Linked DNA regions of Paraneptunicella aestuarii. The protein of the gene in region 1 binds, or shares a complex with, the protein of each later gene. Links are inferred from orthologs where the notes say so. Each region holds a gene or a part of one and is shown on either strand. Other genes may lie near its edges. The genes, in order: KIH87_RS06840 and sdhA.

Region 1 (10,423 bases):
GTCAACACTTGCTAATTGGAGTTCAGGGTAAGGTGCTGAAACGCTGTCGGTGAAATAAACGCGATCATTGTCTCCGGCAAAATGAGGGGCTGAACCTGATTTGCTTACACGCTTGGTGTCTTGGGTTTTGATATCCAGAACATAAATGCCTGGGTCTACTGACCATTTGGGAGGAAGTAGATAGCCACCAGTGAATTTCTCATAAGTGATTTTCTTACCGTCGGTAGAAAAGCTGGGACTAACATAATGCCCCGGCTCTTTGGTCAGGGTTTTACCTGTGCCGCCTTTGGCTGACACCATTTTGATGCTACCCAGTTCCTGATCATTCCAGGTGCTGTAAACAATGTATTTTCCATCGTTGGAGTAACGTGGGTAGAATTCATCGTGATCATCTTGTTTGGTTAAGCGCTTGACGTTTCCTGATTTCAGATCTTTTACGTAAAGTTTGCCTAAGGCTTGAAACAGAATTTGTTGTCCATTGGGCGACTTCTGTGACCAGCGCAGCATTTTTACGTCAAATTCGTCCGGTGCAACATCCACATCAAAATGAAGGGCATCCGCATATTGCAGCTTGGCTTCGATGTTGACTGGAATGTCGTTAATTGAGTTGTCTTTAATATTTAACTTGTGAAATTTACCGGCTGTCCAGTAAACCAGAGACTTGGAGTCTGGCGTCCAGTCAAAGTAAGGGAAGTAACCTTCGGAGCCAAAGCCTTCCTGGTTGTCGTGCTCCATGTTCAGAGTCAACATGGTTTCTTCACCATTGTGGACGTTTTTCAGGAACAACGCGGTTTTTTCTTTTACTCTGCGGAGGAAGGCAACATAACGACCGTCGGGGGATGGTGTGGGTACAACTGCACCACCTGTGCCTGAGATATAACGCTCAACTTCGCCTTCCAAGGTATCGTAACGATTGATAGCAAACGTTGATTTCAATGGGTCACGATTGTAGGAGAAGATGTGGCCGCTAGTGATATCGCGAGTGTAATAGATGTATCTACCGTCTGGAGAGAAACTTGGATCAGCTTGGTTTTTCTGATCTTGCTTGCCATTGGAGCGTTCTTGAATGGCAACGCCTTCACCGCCTGAAACGTGATACATCCAGATTTCACCAGCAGGAATACTACGACGAGACATAATGCCTTTTGTTGCTACCAGATACTGACCATCGGGGCTCCATTTAGGGGAGTGGATCAGGTTTTTCTTTTCTGTGCTGATTTGCTTGAGATTATTCCCTTCCAGATCCATCGTCCAGATGTTGGAAATGCCACCACGGTCTGAAATAAAGGCGATGGTTTTACCATCCGGGCTTACGGTTGGTTGAATGTTCCAGGCGAAATCTTGGGTTAAGGCTTTTGCCTTGCCGCCATCGATATTCATCATGTAGATGTCACCCAGCATATCAAACACAATGTGCTTGCCATCTGGGGTTACATCCAGGCTGGACCAGGTTGTTTCGTTCGTGTCTATTTTGACACTGTGCAAAGGAAATGGAGGATTAAGAACATCCCATTCTTTTTTCTCTGCTTCTTCGGTGGTTTTGGTTAGAGATGCTTCGTTTTCATTCTCTGAGCTTTTCTCAACAGCCAATGTTGTGAAGCTCAAGCCAAGTAAACAGAGACACAGTAGTCTTTTGGTATTTGGCAGGAGTGGGAACTGATTTTTCATTCGGACTCTCTACGTAGTTATAATTCTGATTTCTGTCGCTGACAGAAGGGCTTTTTGTCTGTCAAAGGCAATCTTTTAAAGATGGTTCGGCATAGTAGCCTAAATCCTTTACTTCGGAGGGGGATTATATTGCAATTTTGTGAATGTGAAGGGCAAAGATTGCTTTACGTTTATACAAAAGTGTATGGATTTGTGTCGATAATCGACAAAATGTGTATAAAAATAATCGAATTGATGTGGATAATGGTAAGAAATAGAAAGTTGCAAGAGAGCGCCTGAATATGACGCTCCCGGAAAATAGTTATTAGTGGTTATGACCACAGCCACCTGGACTATGAGCGTGACCGTGTTGCACTTCCTCTGCAGTTGCAGGGCGAACTGAAACTACTTCAACATCGAATGACAAATCGTGGCCAGCAAGTGGGTGGTTGCCATCAACAACAACGTGATCTTCACTTACATCAATAATAATCACCGACTGGTCGCCGTGATCGGTAGAGGCTCTGAATTGCATACCAACTTGAGGTTCCATACCTTCGAACATATTTTTCGGTACAGCTTGAACCAGTTGGTCGTGACGTTCGCCGTAAGCGTCTGCTGCGGGAACGGTGGTTTGCATTTTCTCGCCAGCTTCACGGCCTAATAACGCATTTTCCAAGCCAATAATCAACTGACCGTGACCAAACAGGAATTGAAGAGGTTCATCGCCGGCGGTGCTATCAATATCGACACCATCGGGAGTGGAGACTGTGTAGTGAATTGCTACTACAGTATCTTGAGCAATTTTCATAGGATTAACCATTTATCTAGAATGAGCGCTAATTGTAACTCATTGAGTTTGAGATTTTTGCACTATTTTTGATGTGCTTTTTATCTTATATCAGTGAAAAGGAACAAGTTCTCTATCAGCCGCAGGGAAGCGGCTGTTGATAATCCATGGATTGATTCGACGAGTCGTTTGGAATCGCGAGTTAGCCCTCAAGAGAATAGGGCAAAGGACATACTTGAAAGACAATATCGGGATTGCTTTGTAAGCGTATTGATGGTGACTCTTCCAAATCATTGGGCAGAACGGCAAATGCCCAGGTTTTTCCTGCTTCTGTTGTGTTTTTCTCTGTAGCGCTGCTCTCTGTTGCACTGTATAGCACCGTGCCGATGCGACGCCAGTTTTCTCCCAATTGAAGTTCCAGAGTTTCTCCCGGAGGAATTGACGCTTCTACTGCGCTCTCCAAAATGGCTCCGGCGCGTTTGTTTTTGCCTAGATATTTGGTACGAGCCACCACTTCCTGCCCCATATAACAGCCTTTTTTGAAGCTAATGGCGTTTAATGCCTGAAGGTTCATCATTTGAGGCACGTACTCTTCGCTCAGTTCAGCGTTGAGTTTAGGAATGCCTGCCTGAATATCTAGCGCATTCCACAGGTTTTCTTCGGCGGATGTGGCGCTAGACAAGATGTTTTCTATTGTTAAGGACTTCGGTAGTAAAAGCGCAAAACGTGTCACAGGTTGGGAAAGTTGAGTTAACCAGATATCGCCATTGGCATGAGAAGCATACTGGCTGGGTGTATTTTCATCTGGGCTTGCTAACCCCAACTTTTCCATTGCCGAGACGGGAAACTGTTCCGTGATAACACCCCAATATTGGTATTGTTCGCTAACATCGGTGAATTCAATTTTGGAGAAAACCGAATACTTCTTCAATTCTCGAAGGCTGTTCTCGGTGCACCCTTTGTCAGTGATAAGTAAATAGTGATCGTCAGCACACAAGACTTGAAATATCGCCCAGGTTTTCCCTTTGGCACTGCAATGAGCGGCAAGGGTTGATTGCCCGCTGGATAACAGGGTTAAATCGGCTGTGACTTGCCCTTGAAGAAATTGCTGTCTGTCTTCACCTGTGACCAGAATGATGGATTTTTCAGTAATAGGACAAAGAGTAAGGTCAGACATATTCGTTCTCGTTATTAAAATCTGTTGAGTGCGTTTATATGCTGGCAATATGGGGCTATAATCGCAACACTCAAGCAGATTTTAATAAATTTGCGTCTGGAAAAATGCAACTTAAGTGAAGATTGAATGTTTGATAAGAAACGTGTTTCTCGACTGAAATGGGCTTGCCGTCGCGGGATGTTGGAGTTGGATGTGCTGTTTATGCCTTTTGTGGAAGAAGCATTCGACGAATTAAGTGACGAAGATAAAGAACTCTTCGAGCGCTTATTAACGTGCGACGATCCGGATTTGTTTGCTTGGTTTATGGGACATGCCAAGTGTGAAGACCCCGAATATGCCAGGATGGTTAATGTCATTCTCGATAGAGTCAAAGTATAGAATTCAGGTAACGCCTGCCCGGTTTCGCGCTTATTCGATAGTTACCATCGGGGCGGTTTTTATTTCCTCTGTCTGGTTATGGCAGCCTGATTGGTTGCCTATGCAACTGTATATGCAGTTGCTTTTAACTCTGCTGTTATTGATTCACACATATCAATTATTGCGTAAGCGATGGCGCACAGGTTTTGTGTTGTCGCTCATGCCTGATGGTCGAATGCAATCTCTTTGTGAGTTAGATAACACGGGGAGTGATAAGCAGTTCGCTTTGTTGCTTAATCCGGGCATTCAGTGGCAGATCTCATCTCGCTCAAGGGCAATACCTTGGTGTTTATGGCTGCACCTGACTAACATGCAGCAACAGAAACTGTGGGTTTGTTTATATTCTGATGAACTGAGTGATGCTGATTATCGCAGGTTGTGTTTAGCGATCCGCTATCAGCATCACAGAGGCTAAGTTGCCAATTCAGATTAATGTGTTTTCGGATGCGTTTTCGAAACTATGGTGGGTGAAAGCACGGTTGGGCCAGATTCAGCAAGTTGATCCGGGTAATCCAGATTGTAGTGCAAGCCTCGGCTTTCCTTACGTTCCATGGCACAGCGAACGATTAATTCCGCGACTGTTAGCAAGTTACGCAATTCTAGCAGGTTATTACTGACCCTAAAGTGTGCATAGTATTCCTGTACTTCCTGTTTCAGCAATTCGATACGATGCATAGCGCGTTCGAGCCTTTTGTTAGTACGCACAATGCCTACGTAGTCCCACATAAACAGGCGTAGTTCGTGCCAGTTATGTTGGATAACCACTTCTTCATCTGAATCACTAACCCGGCTTTCATCCCAGGCTCTAATGGGCTCGTTTGACACTTCTTCATTCAAGCGAGACAAAATATCTTTTGCGGCAGCATGGGCAAATACTACGCACTCCAGCAAAGAGTTACTCGCCATACGATTAGCGCCGTGTAATCCGGTGTAAGCGACTTCACCGATGGCATAGACGTTGTCCAGATCGGTTTTCGCGTTCTTATCCGTCATGACACCGCCACAACTATAGTGGGCTGCGGGTACAACAGGAATGGGATCGCGGGTGATATCAATGCCCAGAGAACGGCATTTCTTATAAATATTCGGAAAATGTTTGATGACAAACTCTGCTGGCTTGTGACTGATGTCCAGGAACATACAGTCGGCGCCCAGACGCTTCATTTCATAGTCGATAGCTCGTGCCACAATATCACGAGGCGCTAATTCCAAACGCTCATCAAACTTATGCATAAAGCGGCTGCCGTCGGCGTGGCATAAATAAGCACCTTCGCCCCGTAGCGCTTCGGTTATCAGGAAATTCTTGGCTTGGGGATGATATAAACAAGTCGGGTGAAACTGGTTAAATTCCATATTGGCAACGCGGCAACCTGCACGCCAAGCCATTGCGATACCGTCACCACTGGCAATATCCGGGTTGGATGTGTATTGATAAACCTTACTGGCTCCGCCGGTGGCAAGTGTGACAAAGCGACTGCGGATCACTTCAACCTGTTCAATCTTTCTGTTCCATACATAACAGCCTAAACATTGTTTACTGTTATTTTGGCTGGTGATCAGGTCGATAGCGTTGAAACCTTCCATCAATGTAATGTTTGGGTGCGCTTGTACAGCCTCCGACAAGGTGTATTGCACCGCTTTACCTGTTGCATCAGCTGCGTGCAAAATGCGTCGGTGCGAGTGACCACCTTCACGAGTCAGGTGATAGCGAGTACCGCCTTGGGCATCGGTTTCTTCATCGAAATCAACACCAGTGTCAATCAACCAGTTCATACAGTCTTTAGCATTCTGCGCGGTAAACTCCACTATGTCCTGATCACAGATGCCTGCACCAGCCAGCATGGTGTCCTGGACGTGTGACGCAATGGAATCCTCTTCGTCGAATACTGCAGCAATGCCGCCTTGGGCATACTTTGTGGAGCCTTCAGACATTTTGCTTTTACTAATGACGACGACCTGGCAGTGTTGTGCCAGTTTTAATGCCAGACTGAGGCCTGCTGCGCCGCTACCGATGACAAGCACATCACATGAATATTCAACGGGTTGGTTCATAGGATTGAAGTTAATTGCCTTTATTACTGTTTAAATAAGGGTGATATGTCTAATGCTCAATGAAATTAATCATACCTGAATGATCTTGGCAGAAACGTACTTTTGCGTATGTTAGCGTGTATGCAAGAGGATCATTGTGCAAAACAAGGCGCTCATCATACCGTTAAGCGAGGGAAATTAAAAAAGGAATCCAACCGGTTTTGATTGAAAAATGTACATTGAAGTGCGTTTTTTGTCTGAATTTAATCTTAATGCAATTTATTTTTACATTTTTCAGAACTTTTTCATGGTGCTGTAGTCTATTAAGTTGCTTACTTGAGCCAAACACCCAAAATGTTCAGGGAAACTGCATATGGATAGCGGCCTTGATTAGGTGGTTTACATTTAATGCTTAGCCTGTTCAAGCGAGATGAATCGCTATAAACTTGCCTGCATTGTGAAAGCCGCTTTAATTAAAGCTGGTAGCAAAGTGTGCTAAACGATTTGATTCCCTCGGGTGACAAAAGAAGAAATAGGAGATACGGCTCGAATGAGCGAGCAAGCGACAGATCAGCAAATTGTTGAGCGGGTACAGCGTGGTGATAAGAATGCGTTTGGTTTATTGGTAACCAAATACCAGCATAAGGTTGCTCATCTTGTATCCCGATATGTGAAAAATTCCGGTGATGTTGCTGATGTGACACAGGAAGCTTTTGTAAAAGCATATCGAGCGTTAGCGAATTTTAGAGGGGAAAGTGCGTTTTATACCTGGCTATATCGTATTGCAGTGAATACAGCCAAGAATTACCTTGCATCGCAAGGGCGCAAAGCACCAACGAATGATGTTGACGCAGAGGAAGCAGACTTTTACGATGGCAGTGACTCGTTGAGAGAAAATTCAACACCTGAACGAGTATTGCTAACGGAAGAAATTAACCGATTGTTGTTTGAAACAGTGGAGAAGTTACCCGAAGATTTACGTATGGCGATTACCTTACGTGAAATTGAGGGAATGAGTTACGAGGATATTGCCAGTGTGATGGATTGTCCGGTAGGAACGGTGCGTTCCAGGATATTCAGAGCTCGGGAAGCAATTGATGCAGTGATTCAACCATTGTTGCAAAGATAAAGTATTACAAAGATTAAGTGCTACAAAGAGAACATGATCTTTGTCGATACACAGTAAGTGTGCTAATTGAATAATAAAATAAGCCGTGGCATTGAGGTATTATGACGCAACGTAAAATCGAGAGCCTGTCAGCGTATATTGACGGCGACCATCAGGATGGAAAGTTTCTCGAAGAGCTCCGTAGTGATCCAGAACTCATCAGTAAATGGCACCGTTACCATATAATTAAAGACGGACTGAAAAACGAATTACCGACCGAATTGCATTTGGATTTGTCTGACAGTATTGCCAAAGCCATTGAGAAAGAACCAGTGATTATGGCGCCCAAGCCATCGTTACTGAAAAGCTTTTTCGGTAAGGGATCAAAAGGTTCTGTTACGCCTTTGGTGCAACAAACCGGGCAGTTTGCGATTGCCGCGACTGTCGCCGTTGCTGTTATTCTCGGATATCAACAGTACAATACCCCTGTCGCTGAACAGCCATTTAGCGCCACTCCCGTTATTCCTGTTTCTGGTATTCAAGGTGGTTTGTCACCTGTGAGTTTGGAGCAAACTCGCTCTTTGCCGGGGAATGATGTTATGGAGCAAAGACGTCGCTTAAATGCTTATTTGAACGATCATAATCAACAAGTACGTCGGAAGAGTAATGTTGAACCTAACTCAAATACCCCAGATGATGCATCGAATGAGGGTACGAACAAAGATAGCGGACATCCAGATAATAAATAGATATGTTGCAAGCTTGCTACTGATAGCGAGCTTGGTTTTTACCTCTTTGGCTGATGCCCGCTCTGATGTTTCCCGAACGTCAGGCGCGGCAGTTGTATGGCTGGATAAGTTGCGTTCCAGCCTGCACAATCTGAATTACCGAATTACCTTTGTTGTCACAAAACCTAATGGCGAGTCCGAGCCTTATCTGTGGCGTCACGGTGTTCAGGATGGCATTGAGATGGAGCATCTTAGCCTGTTGAATGGCCCCGGGCGAGAGGCATTCCGTATTGGGAACAAAGTGAGTTACTTTGAGCCCAATGGGGAGCCTTACAGTATTCGTTCCAATTACATCAATGGGCCAATCCCTAAACAGTTTTTTAAGCCACCTGAATTGTTGCAAAATGCCTACGATATAGTGCTGGTCGGCAAGAGTCGTATTTCTGGTTTGCCTGCGCAGCAAATTCGTATCGTCAGTGCCGATGGCAGTCGATACAGTTTTACTGTCTGGTTGGCGTACGACAGCGGGTTACTGCTGAAATTGGATTTGCTGGATATGGAAGGCAAGCTCATCGAGCAAATTCAGGTGACATCCATTCATGTTTCCGATGAACCTGATGAGTATTTTACAAAAATTGAGCGAGATAAGTTGCCGGAAATTGCCAGTGTTCACAGGCATAAGGGATTTAGCCATCAATGGAAAATAGATTGGTTGCCTAAAGGCATGGCAATTATTAAAGAGGATGTGCATCAGTTGCCGATGACCGGGGAGCTGGTGGATTATGTTCTGCTCAGTGATGGATTGGTGGATGTTTCTGTGTATATGCGTGAGCTGCAAGGGCAACTGCCGGAAAGCGGCTGGTTACGCCATGAATCTACCACCTTGTTGTCACTTAATAACGGCACAATGGAAGTGACTATTGTGGGCAAGATCCCACCTAAAACAGCGAATGCTATCGCGAGTTCCATTAAACCTGTTCAGTTAAAAAATAGCCGTCGATGATTGAAGAAATAGGCGTTGTTAAACACGTTGATGGGCAGCATCTTATCGTTAGTACCGAGATGAAAAATGCTTGTCAAAGCTGCGCGCAACGTAGCCATTGCGGTACGGGAGCTGTTGCCAGAGCGTTAGCGAATAAAGAAAATCAGATCTTGGTTGCAAGGAATGAGTTGGATGATGATTTTCAGGCGGGTCAGCAAGTTCGATTGGGCGTGAGCGAAGAAAAGCTACTGGCGGCATCTTCAATTATGTATTTGGTTCCTTTGCTGGCATTAATTATCGGCGCTTTATTAGGGCAGCAGATTTTGCCGTTATTGGGATTTCACGCCGAAAGCTGGTTAGTTCTGTTTACAGTTGTCTGGATGTGGGGGACTTATCGAATCTTACGCATATGGACTCAATCCCGATGTCAGCAGCAATTTAACCCTGTTCTGCTTGGTAAGGCTGAAATGAACGAATTAGTTCAAGAAGACAAGCCCGTTTAAGCGTGCGATATAGCTTCTAACTATTCAAATTCCTGTTTTCATTTCAACAATCAGCGTAATTCATGACAAGTTACGCTTTTTCTTCACTTTCTCACCATATCTGAGTCGCTTTGTTGTTCATAAACTAGTAAAATCGCCGCCAATTGCGTCTGGCAGGACTTGACGCCGAAAAATAAACAACCCGAAACAGGATTGCCGTTGGCTGCTCATTCGCTCATTCATTCAAGAATAGCGGCCTTTAGTAACCTTGAATTAAAGATTTAGCCTGGAACTAACAGAGTTCATGCAACATAAAAATATACGTAATTTTTCTATTATTGCCCATATTGACCATGGAAAATCCACACTTTCAGACCGTCTGATCCAACATTGCGGAGGTCTGAGTGAACGTGAAATGGCAGAGCAAGTGCTGGATTCAATGGATTTGGAAAGGGAGCGCGGAATTACTATCAAAGCGCAAAGTGTGACCCTGAATTACACTGCTAAAAACGGTGAAACTTATCAGTTGAACTTCATTGATACTCCGGGACACGTTGACTTCACCTATGAAGTCTCCCGTTCATTAGCGGCGTGTGAAGGTGCATTATTGGTTGTTGATGCCGGACAAGGGGTTGAAGCACAGACCTTGGCTAACTGCTATACCGCTATCGAAATGGATATGGAAGTAGTGCCGATTCTAAACAAAATTGATTTGCCACAAGCCGATCCTGAGCGTGTTGCTCAGGAAATCGAAGATATTGTCGGTATTGATGCCATGGACGCTGTACGCTGTTCTGCCAAAACTGGCGTGGGTATCGAAGACGTATTAGAAGTCATTGTGAATCAAATTCCGCCACCAGAAGGTGAGTTGGATGCGCCACTCAAAGCGCTGATCGTCGATTCATGGTTCGACAACTATCAAGGTGTTGTGTCTTTGGTTCGTGTTAAGGAAGGCGTGCTAAGAACCGGCGACAAAATAAAAATCATGTCGAATGGCGTGGTACATCAGGTTGATCGTGTGGGTATTTTCACACCTAAAGCAACCGATACGGGCATGCTTA
Region 2 (10,509 bases), 670 kb from region 1 along the record:
TTCTTTTAAAATCTGTTATACATCCAACAAAATACGTGTTGGATCTTCCAATAGTTCCTTAACAGTCACCAGGAAGCCGACAGATTCTTTACCATCGATAATACGGTGGTCATAAGACAAAGCTAAGTACATCATTGGAAGAATTTCCACTTTGCCATCTACTGCCATTGGGCGATCCTGTATTTTGTGCATTCCAAGAATTGCACTTTGAGGAGGATTAATAATAGGAGTAGACATCAAAGAACCAAATACGCCACCATTAGTGATGGTGAATGTACCGCCTTGCAATTCTTCCATAGACAACTTGCCGTCACGACCTTTAATAGCAAGGTTTTTAATACCCTTTTCAATCTCAGCCAAAGACAATTGATCACAATCTTTTAATACTGGTGTTACCAATCCACGAGGCGTAGAAACAGCCATAGAGATATCGAAATAGTTGTGATAGCAAATATCGTCGCCATCAATTGACGCATTCACTTCAGGGAATCGCTTCAACGCTTCAACAACTGCTTTCACGTAGAAAGACATGAAACCAAGACGAATGCCATGTTTCTTTTCAAATGCATCTTGATATTGCTTACGAATATCCATAATAGGTTTCATGTTAACTTCATTAAATGTCGTCAACATGGCCGTAGAATTCTTGGCATTTAACAAGCGAGTAGCGATAGTCTTACGCAAACGGGTCATAGGAACGCGTTTTTCTGTACGATCTACCATGCCAGTAACTGGAGCGGCAGCTGTAGAAGGTTGAGTTGTACTCGCTGCTGGCGCAGGAGCAGAACCACCTTTCAAATGTGCTTCCACATCTTCACGGGTAATACGACCATTTTTGCCCGTACCACGAATTGATGCAGGGTCGATATCTTTTTCAGCCAACAAACGACGAACTGACGGGCTAAGTGCTTCACTGTCAGAATCAGCTTCTGCTTCTGCTGCTGGTGCTGCCGCAGCAGGAGCCGCTCCGGCACCCGCTACAAATTTAGCGATAATTTGCTCAGCGTTTACCGTTTCGCCTTCCTGAGCCAGGATTTCACTTAAAGAGCCATCGGCAGGCGCGACAACTTCCAACACAACTTTGTCAGTTTCGATATCAACCAAATTTTGATCTCTGGAGACAGCTTCACCCGGCTGTACATGCCAGGTTGCAACAGTTGCATCAGCAACTGATTCAGGAAGAACCGGAACTTTAATATCCATGACTTCACCTTTAGAACTGGATTGAGATTTTGCTTCAGCAGCGGCAGGTTTAGCCTGACCGGCGCTTTCTTCCAATAATGCAATAACTTGTTCAGCTAAAACGGTATCACCTTCAGCACCGGTAATGCTGGAAATAACACCATCATTAGGCGCAACCACTTCCAACACAACTTTGTCGGTTTCAATATCAACCAAATTTTGGTCGCGAGATACTGTGTCACCTTGTTTTACATGCCAGGTTGCCACAGTGGCATCAGCTACAGACTCCGGCAACACGGGAACTTTAATTTCAATTGTCATGGTATTCCTTTAATTAATTTCTAGTGCTTCGGCAACAACCGCTTTTTGCTGTTGGTTGTGTATTGCCAGATAACCTACAGCAGGGGAAGACGATGCGGCACGGCCAGCATAAGTCACTTTTGCCCCTTCAGGGATGGCTTCAACAAAGTGATGTTGACTACAATACCAAGCTCCCTGGTTCTGAGGTTCTTCCTGACACCAAACCCAGTCTTTAACATGTTGATATTTTTGAACAATTGCTTTCATTTCCTCTTGAGGGAATGGGTACAACTGTTCAATACGGATAATGGCAACATCGGTTTGTTCATTCTTGCGGCGTTGTTCTAACAGGTCGTAGTAAACTTTGCCTGAACACATAACCACACGTTTTACGCCTGCCGGTTTAATCTCATCAATCTCATCAATCACTTCGTAGAAGCGACCTTCTGCCAACTCTTCCATGGAAGAGACAGCCAAAGGATGTCTTAACAATGATTTAGGTGACATGACGATCAATGGACGACGTAAAGGTCGGATGATCTGACGGCGCAACATGTTGTACACCTGCGAAGGTGTAGAAGGCACACAAACCTGCCAGTTGTGCCCAGCAGACAATTGCAGGAAACGCTCAAGACGCGCAGAACTGTGCTCTGGCCCCTGACCTTCATAACCATGAGGCAACAATAAGGTTAGACCGCACAAACGTCCCCACTTATGCTCACCAGATGATAAGAACTGGTCGATGACAACCTGAGCGCCGTTAGCAAAGTCACCAAACTGAGCTTCCCACAGTACCAAAGAACCGGGTTCTGCTGTTGCATAACCGAATTCAAAAGCCATGGCCGCCGCTTCAGACAATACAGAGTCATAGATTTCTATTTTCCCTTGCTTGTCACTAATATATTCCAGTGGCATATATTCAGCAGCGTCAGTTTGATTATGTAATACAGCGTGGCGATGGAAGAAAGTACCACGTCCACTATCCTGACCAGTCAAACGGATATTATGACCCGCTTCAAGAATAGTGCCGTAAGCCAATGTTTCAGCCGCACCCCAATCAAGCAGTTTTTCCCCTGCCATCATAGCTTCACGATCCTGATACAGCTTACGCACTCGTGAATGAAGTTTAAACGATTCCGGGTACTCACAAATCTTGGTACCGATACGCTTCAATTCACTCACAGAAACCGCGCCCTCATAGGCAACGTTCCACTCATTCCCGATATAAGGGCTCCAATCAACAGAATGTTCTGTCATTGGACGCCATTCAGGAACAACGCAAGCACCGTGATCCAATGCTGCGCGATACTCATTGACTAACTTATCAACTTCATGCTCTTCAATCACACCTTGAGCAATAAGTTGTTCAGCATAAAGTTGACGAGGAACAGGATGTTTCTTGATTTTCTGGTACATCAACGGCTGAGTTGCATTGGGCTCATCCGCTTCGTTGTGACCGTGACGACGGTAACACACCAAATCAATCACAACATCGCGTTTAAAGGTATTGCGATAATCCAACGCCAGCTGTGATACGAAAAGCACTGCTTCCGGATCATCAGCATTTACGTGAAAAATCGGAGCCTGAACCATCTTGGCGATATCAGTACAATACTGGGTGGAACGAGTATCAATGGTTTTGGATGTAGTAAAACCAACCTGGTTGTTCACCACTATGCGCACTGTACCGCCCACTTTAAAGCCACGGGTTTGTGACATATTAAAGGTTTCTTGTACAACACCCTGACCCGCAATAGCTGAGTCACCGTGAATGGTAATTGGAAGAACCATGGAACCATTGTCGCATTCACGACGATCCAGGCGCGCTCTTACCGATCCCATTACCACCGGATTAACGATCTCAAGGTGAGATGGGTTAAAGGCTAGCGCCAAGTGAACATTGCCACCCGGTGTTGAGAAATCAGAAGAAAAACCTGAGTGGTACTTAACGTCACCCATGCCCAATGATTCATCATGTTTACCTGAGAATTCATCGAACAGGACTGATGGATTTTTACCCATCACGTTAACCAACACGTTCAAACGACCACGGTGAGCCATACCGATAACCACTTCTTTGGCACCGTTTTTACCCGCGTGTTTGATCAAGCCTTTCAACATTGGAACCAGTGCATCACCACCTTCCAATGAAAAACGTTTAGCGCCCGGGAATTTAGCCCCAAGGTATTTTTCCATACCGTCAGCCGCGACCAGACCTTTCAAAATGTCGATCTTGGTTTCACGATCAAATTTAGGTGTGGACTGGGCACCTTCAAAATATTTTTGGATCCAGCGCTTTTCTTCCGTATTGGTGATGTGCATGTACTCAGCACCAATGGAATTACAGTAGGTTCGATTCAGCGACTTATATAACTCGCCAAGCGTCATCTGCTCTTGACCGACGGCATAAGAGCCTACGTTATATACGCTATGAAAATCTTCTTCAGATAGGTTGTGATATGACAGTTCAAGATCTCTTACACGCTCTTGATGCCATAACCCCAGAGGATCGAGATTGGCATGTTGATGCCCTCGAAAGCGATAGGCATTGATTAGCTGTAGAACTTTAACCTGTTTTTGGTCAGCTTCGGTTGCAACTTGTTTACTGGCGGCAACAGGCATTTTAGCCTTTAAACCTTGCTCGGCCATTAAACGGAACTGGTTACGCACTTCACTGTGTTTGGTTTCCAGTGCTACTCCGTCTACTTTCGGCAATTTGTCGAAAACTTCTCTCCAATCCTCACTGACACTCAGTGGATTGTCCAGATAAGCTTCGTATAATTCCTCTACGTAAGCAGCGTTACCCCCAGCCATGTGAGACGATTCCCACCATGCTTTCATCACGCTTTCGTGCATCGTTTGCCCTTTCTCAAACAAATATTAATCGTTAATGGTTGCAGTATAGCCAAAGATCCCATGCACACACAGACAAGCCGTTATGAGCGGAGTGCACTGTTTAAGACATGCTTTGAATACTTCGTTTACTATGCCTTCTTCCTTGCTATGTGGATCTTGCCAAAGCCAGATCCACATTTGCATTCCTGTTACATCGCTCGTTGCAATAACATAGATTTAATCTGACCAATTGCTTTAGTCGGATTCAATCCTTTTGGACATACACTCACACAGTTCATGATGCCGTGGCAGCGGAATACGCTAAACGCATCATCAAGTTCACTCAAACGAGCTTCGGTGGCTGTATCCCTGCTATCAGCAAGAAAACGATATGCATGTAACAGACCCGCAGGTCCAATAAACTTATCTGGATTCCACCAGAAAGACGGGCACGATGTAGAACAACATGCACACAAGATACATTCATACAAACCGTCAAGCTTTTCACGCTCTTCTGGAGATTGCAGATATTCTCTTGCAGGCGGTTGTTTACTGTCATTAATCAAAAACGGCTTGATCTTCTCGTATTGAGTGTAGAACTGGGTCATGTCGATAACCAGATCTCTCACTACAGGCAAACCAGGTAAAGGACGAATAACAATTGTGCCATTCCCCAGGTCTGACAATGGAGTAATACAAGCCAACCCATTCTTACCATTCATGTTTACGCCATCTGAACCACAAACACCTTCACGGCAAGAACGTCTAAAAGACAATGTTGGATCTTGCTCTTTTAATAATAAGAGTGCATCCAACACCATCATGTCCTGACCTTCTTCAACCTCTAGCTTGTAAGACTGCATACGAGGCGCATTATCAACATCAGGATTGTATCGATAAACTGAAAATTCACGCATCATGGATGAAATACCTCTTAATAAGTACGAGCTTTAGGTGGAAACGCTTCGCGAGTCTTAGGCGACATGTTTACTTCACGCTTAATCATAGACTCATCACTCGGTTTATAAATCGAGTGGCACAACCAGTTCTCGTCATCACGATCCGGGAAGTCGAAGCGGCTATGTGCGCCACGGCTCTCGGTTCTGAAGTTCGCAGCAACGGCTGTTGCATAAGCTGTTTCCATCAAGTTATCTAATTCCAGACACTCTATACGTTGTGTGTTGAAATCAGAGCTCTTGTCATCCAGACGGGCATGCTTCAAGCGCTCACGAATTTCTTTCAATTCATTCAAGCCTTGCGCCATCGCTTCGCCTTCACGGAATACAGAGAAATTCAGTTGCATACATTGCTGCATGTCTTTCTTGATTTGAACAGGATCCTCACCCTTACCAGGTTCTGAGTTTTCCCAACGGTTGAAACGAGCTAGCGCTTCATCAACATCAGATTCGCTGGCTTCTCTAGCAGTATCAATTTCGTTTAATGCTTTACCCAAATGCAAACCAGTCGCACGACCAAATACCACCAAATCAAGTAATGAGTTACCACCCAGGCGGTTAGCACCGTGTACAGATACACAAGCAATCTCACCACAGGCAAACAAACCATTTACAGGTTTTTCATTACCGTTTTCGTCGATAGTAATCGCCTGACCATCTACGTTCGTTGGAATACCACCCATCATGTAGTGACAGGTTGGAATAACCGGAATCGGTTCTTTAACAGGATCAACGTGTGCGAATGTACGAGACAATTCAAGAATACCCGGCAAGCGAGACTCAAGCACTTCTTTACCCAGGTGATCCAGTTTCAACTTAATATGAGGACCCCAAGGGCCATCACAACCGCGGCCTTCGCGAATCTCAGTCATCATAGAACGAGCAACAACGTCACGGCCAGCAAGGTCTTTCGCGTTAGGTGCATAACGCTCCATGAAGCGTTCGCCATCTTTATTTAATAGATAGCCACCTTCACCACGACAACCTTCTGTTACCAATGTACCAGCTCCCGCAATGCCGGTTGGGTGGAACTGCCACATTTCCATATCTTGCAAACAAACACCAGCGCGAAGCGCCATACCTACACCGTCACCGGTGTTGATGTGAGCGTTTGTAGTGGATGCGTAAATACGGCCTGCGCCACCTGTCGCCAACACAACTGCACGAGATTTAAAGTAAACCACCTCGCCAGTTTCGATATCAATGGCTGTACAACCAACAACATCGCCGTCCTGGTTCTTAACCAAATCCAGCGCATACCATTCACTGAATACTTTGGTTTTGTTCTTAACGTTTTGCTGATAAAGCAAATGCAACAATGCGTGACCAGTACGGTCAGCTGCTGCTGCGGTACGAGCGCCCTGCTCGCCACCAAAATTCTTGGATTGACCACCAAAAGGTCTTTGGTAGATCTTACCGTTCTCAAAACGAGAGAAAGGCAAACCCATATTTTCCATTTCAAGAATGGCTTCTGGGCCTGTTTTACACATATATTCGATAGCGTCCTGGTCACCGATATAATCAGAACCTTTAACCGTATCGTACATGTGCCATTCCCAGTTATCTTCATGAGCATTACCCAAAGCAACGGTAATACCGCCTTGAGCAGATACTGTGTGAGAACGGGTCGGGAATACTTTAGATAAAAGAGCACAGGACTTGCCTGATTGAGAAATTTGCAAAGCAGCGCGCATACCCGCACCACCGGCACCGATGACTACAGCATCATATTCATGTACTGAAACTTTCACTTAGATACCCCACAAAACAAACAGACCAACGGCAACGTATACGAACGCAATCAAGTTCAGGATAAATTGCAATCCTGCACGAATTTTTGGAGGCTTAACGTAATCCGTTAATACCTGCCATAGTCCAATGCGAACGTGAATCATGATTGCTACGAGCGTAGCTAAAGTGAAGACTTTCATGCCGAGATGAGAGAACAACCCGTGCCATACTTCGAAGGTAATGGTTGGAGTTGAGATGAAAAACCATGCCATGAATACAGTAAAGGCAGTGATAATTGCCGCAGTTGCTCTGAGGGAGACAAAATCCTGCACACCATCACGCTTCAGGGTTGCCTGATTTGTTACCATAATACAACTCCAATCACGATAGTTATGATCACCCAAAGCACTATCGTCACTTTGGCACTATTATTACCTGACTCAATCTCTTCCCAGTGACCAAAATCCATCACAACATGACGCAAACCAGCCAGCAAGTGATAAGTCAATGCTGACACTGTGCCAATTGCGATAACTTTGCCTATAAAGCCATTCATCAATTCTTGAACTGTCGCGAAACCTTCAGCAGAAGTTAATGACATTGCCCAAGCGCATATTACAAATAAAAGCGCAAAGAACATTGCCACGCCAGTAACGCGATGAAGAATCGAAGAAATAGCAGAAGGAGGGAAACTAATCGTATTGAGTTGTAAATTAACTGGTCTTTGTTTTTTCACCATTATCGCCTGTTACCCTTGCGGGCTTTCAAATTTCACATCTCTCAAGAGACTAGTAAATTGCCACAAAAATGCCAAATCACGAGTCTCCAGCTACCTGCAAGATGTCACAGCATTAACAAATAAAATAATTGAAAAATTATTTTGCACTAAAATCGTAGGGTCTTAGCTGTGACGCCGCAAAAGTATATAAGTGACGCGCAGCAAAAACAATTTTTGTTACACCCAAAAATAAACATTTTTACGAGATTATTTAGAGATCGGATTTCTTGTGATATGGATTTAACAAATGCTTCACATTTATTTCACAGAATGCACGATTTTTAACTAACATCTTATTTTTAGCTAACATCTTTTTAAGCGTAAGTCCCATTTATCATATGTATTTAGATCATTATTTAAATTTACTTTGTTCATTACGCAATCCGCCACTAGCATTGGTATACTTAAGCGATGCATTAAAATTGACTTATGCTGGTAATAACAGTACAAATAGCGGCGCTTAAATTCTGCGGGGTCGCATATGTCCCGAAAACACCCAGAAAAACTTCTTAAGGAGAGTTTTATATGGCAGACAAAACAGCCATTCTGAAAGTAGGTGATAAAGAGATTGAACTACCTATTTTAAGCGGCACGGCAGGACTTGATGTCATTGACGTACGAGCTCTTGGTAAAATCGGAATGTTCACTTTCGATCCGGGCTTCATGGCAACAGGTTCTTGTGAGTCCGAAATCACCTTCATTGACGGCGATAAAGGGGTGTTGCTGCACAGAGGCTATTCAATTGAAGATCTAGCCCGCGACGCGGATTATCTTGAAGTCGTTTACATGCTATTGCACGGCGAAGCGCCAAACGAAAAGGATTATCAGGAATTCAAATCAACTATCACTCGTCACACCATGGTGCATGACAGTGTCAATGATTTCTTTAAAGGCTTCCGTCGCGATGCACACCCCATGGCAATGCTGTGTGGTACTGTTGGTGCGCTTTCTTCTTTCTACCATGACGATTTGGCTATTCATGATCCGGAACAGCGTTTAAGAAGCGCCATCCGTTTGGTCGCCAAAATGCCTACATTGGTAGCGATGTGTTACAAGTTTAACGTTGGTCAACCTTTCGTTTACCCACGTAACGACTTGTCTTATGCAGAAAACTTCCTGAATATGATGTTCTCTGTACCTGCTGAAGAATACAAAATCAGCCCAACCATTGCTCGCGCTGTTGATCGTATCTTCACCTTGCATGCTGATCACGAACAAAATGCTTCTACTTCTACCGTTAGATTAGCGGGTTCTTCTGGCGCTAACCCTTATGCATGTATTGCTGCTGGCGTTGCGTCTTTGTGGGGTCCAGCTCACGGTGGTGCAAACGAAGCGTGTTTGAATATGTTGAAAGAAATCGGTTCTGTTGATCGCATTCCAATGTTTATTGAGAAAGCAAAAGACAAAAACGATCCTTTCCGTTTGATGGGCTTTGGTCACAGGGTTTATAAGAACTATGACCCTCGCGCAACCGTCATGAGAGAAAGCTGTCACGAAGTATTGAAAGAGCTGAACCTTAAAGATCCGTTGTTAGATGTAGCGATGGAACTTGAGCGTATTGCTCTGAGTGACCCATACTTTGTAGAGAAGAAACTCTTCCCTAACGTTGATTTCTACTCTGGTATCGTATTAAAAGCAATTGGTATCCCGACTAACATGTTTACCTGTATTTTTGCTTTGGCACGTACTGTAGGATGGGCTTCTCATTGGCACGAAATGCTAAGTCAACCAGGTCAAAAGATTGGACGTCCTCGTCAACTTTATACGGGTAAAACTCAACGTCCATTCAAGTCTATTAAAAAATAATTTTAATGACTTACCATTCTAAAAATAGAGGCTTAATAGCCTCTATTTTTTTATTTCCTTTCCTGAATTAAATAAAACTGAATTAAATAAAAATAACCTACCCCAAAGAAAAAGAATGAATTCAAATTAAAAATTGAATTGGCTCGAATAATTTGACAGGTAAGAATTTTTTTAGCTTTAATTACACCTTTGTCATGGAAACACAGAGATTGCGTATGCAAATCTTTAGTTTCAATAAGGAATAATTACATTATCCAGTGTAGTTTTTTCGTGCTTTTATAAGACTTTAGTCCGATAATGCGCTGGCATAAAAAAAAGCAATTTCGAAATCGCACACAATAAACGGTACTCGTATGAAAATTAACAGCAAAGCACCTTTAGCTATTGGTGTGGCATTAGCATTGTCTAATCCCTATGCCTTAGCTCAGGAAAACGACAGTAAAAAAGACGAGAAATCTCTTGAGTTGGAAGTCATCATGGTTACCGCTCAGAAAAGAACTCAAAACGTTCAGGAAGTTCCAATTTCTGTTGCCGCACTAACCAGCAAAGAAATGGACATCATGGGTTCTTCAGGTATGGATGTTCGTGCCCTTTCCATGAGAATTCCCAGTCTATTAATCGAATCCTCTTTCGGACGTACTTTCCCACGTTTTTATATTCGTGGTTTGGGTAACACAGATTTCGATTTGTTGGCATCACAACCTGTTTCTTTGGTTTATGACGAAGTTGTTCTAGAAAACTCTCTAACCAAAGGCTTCCCAATGTTCGATATCGAACAAACAGAAGTGCTACGTGGTCCACAAGGTACGTTGTTTGGTCGTAACACTCCTGCTGGTATCGTAAAAGTAGATTCCAAAAAGCCTTCTCAAGATTTTGATGCTCACCTAAATTTCACTTTGGGTTCTTACGGCACTAAAGATT

The links.
Region 2: the proteins of KIH87_RS06840 (region 1) and sdhA are in contact, whole or in part, in a crystal structure (PDB 6C12), measured with the Escherichia coli proteins. The link is inferred for Paraneptunicella aestuarii from one-to-one orthologs.

Annotation. Positions count from the first base shown.
Region 1 is NZ_CP074570.1:1,646,730-1,657,152, forward strand. What follows is about bases 2,454-5,366. They hold KIH87_RS06840 (FAD assembly factor SdhE), read left to right. Parts: upstream 2,454-3,740; coding sequence 3,741-3,992; downstream 3,993-5,366. Other genes in these bases: KIH87_RS06830 (FKBP-type peptidyl-prolyl cis-trans isomerase), read right to left, coding at 2,454-2,458; ygfZ (tRNA-modifying protein YgfZ), read right to left, coding at 2,640-3,614; KIH87_RS06845 (protein YgfX), read left to right, coding at 3,964-4,446; nadB (L-aspartate oxidase), read right to left, coding at 4,461-5,366. Outside these bases: KIH87_RS06825 (amidohydrolase family protein), read right to left, coding at 1-1,668; more of KIH87_RS06830, read right to left, coding at 1,973-2,453; more of nadB, read right to left, coding at 5,367-6,083; RNA polymerase sigma factor RpoE, read left to right, coding at 6,613-7,191; KIH87_RS06860 (sigma-E factor negative regulatory protein), read left to right, coding at 7,293-7,919; KIH87_RS06865 (MucB/RseB C-terminal domain-containing protein), read left to right, coding at 7,933-8,901; KIH87_RS06870 (SoxR reducing system RseC family protein), read left to right, coding at 8,898-9,383; lepA (translation elongation factor 4), read left to right, coding at 9,667-10,423. UniProt on the Escherichia coli protein: An FAD assembly protein, which accelerates covalent attachment of the cofactor into other proteins.
Region 2 is NZ_CP074570.1:2,312,041-2,322,549, reverse strand. What follows is about bases 4,639-7,637. They hold sdhA (succinate dehydrogenase flavoprotein subunit), read right to left. Parts: upstream 7,025-7,637; coding sequence 5,252-7,024; downstream 4,639-5,251. Other genes in these bases: sdhC (succinate dehydrogenase, cytochrome b556 subunit), read right to left, coding at 7,366-7,637; sdhD (succinate dehydrogenase, hydrophobic membrane anchor protein), read right to left, coding at 7,025-7,372; KIH87_RS09570 (succinate dehydrogenase iron-sulfur subunit), read right to left, coding at 4,639-5,237. Outside these bases: odhB (2-oxoglutarate dehydrogenase complex dihydrolipoyllysine-residue succinyltransferase), read right to left, coding at 16-1,503; KIH87_RS09575 (2-oxoglutarate dehydrogenase E1 component), read right to left, coding at 1,513-4,338; more of KIH87_RS09570, read right to left, coding at 4,527-4,638; more of sdhC, read right to left, coding at 7,638-7,740; KIH87_RS09550 (citrate synthase), read left to right, coding at 8,308-9,588; KIH87_RS09545 (TonB-dependent receptor), read left to right, coding at 9,942-10,509. UniProt on the Escherichia coli protein: Two distinct, membrane-bound, FAD-containing enzymes are responsible for the catalysis of fumarate and succinate interconversion; the fumarate reductase is used in anaerobic growth, and the succinate dehydrogenase is used in aerobic growth.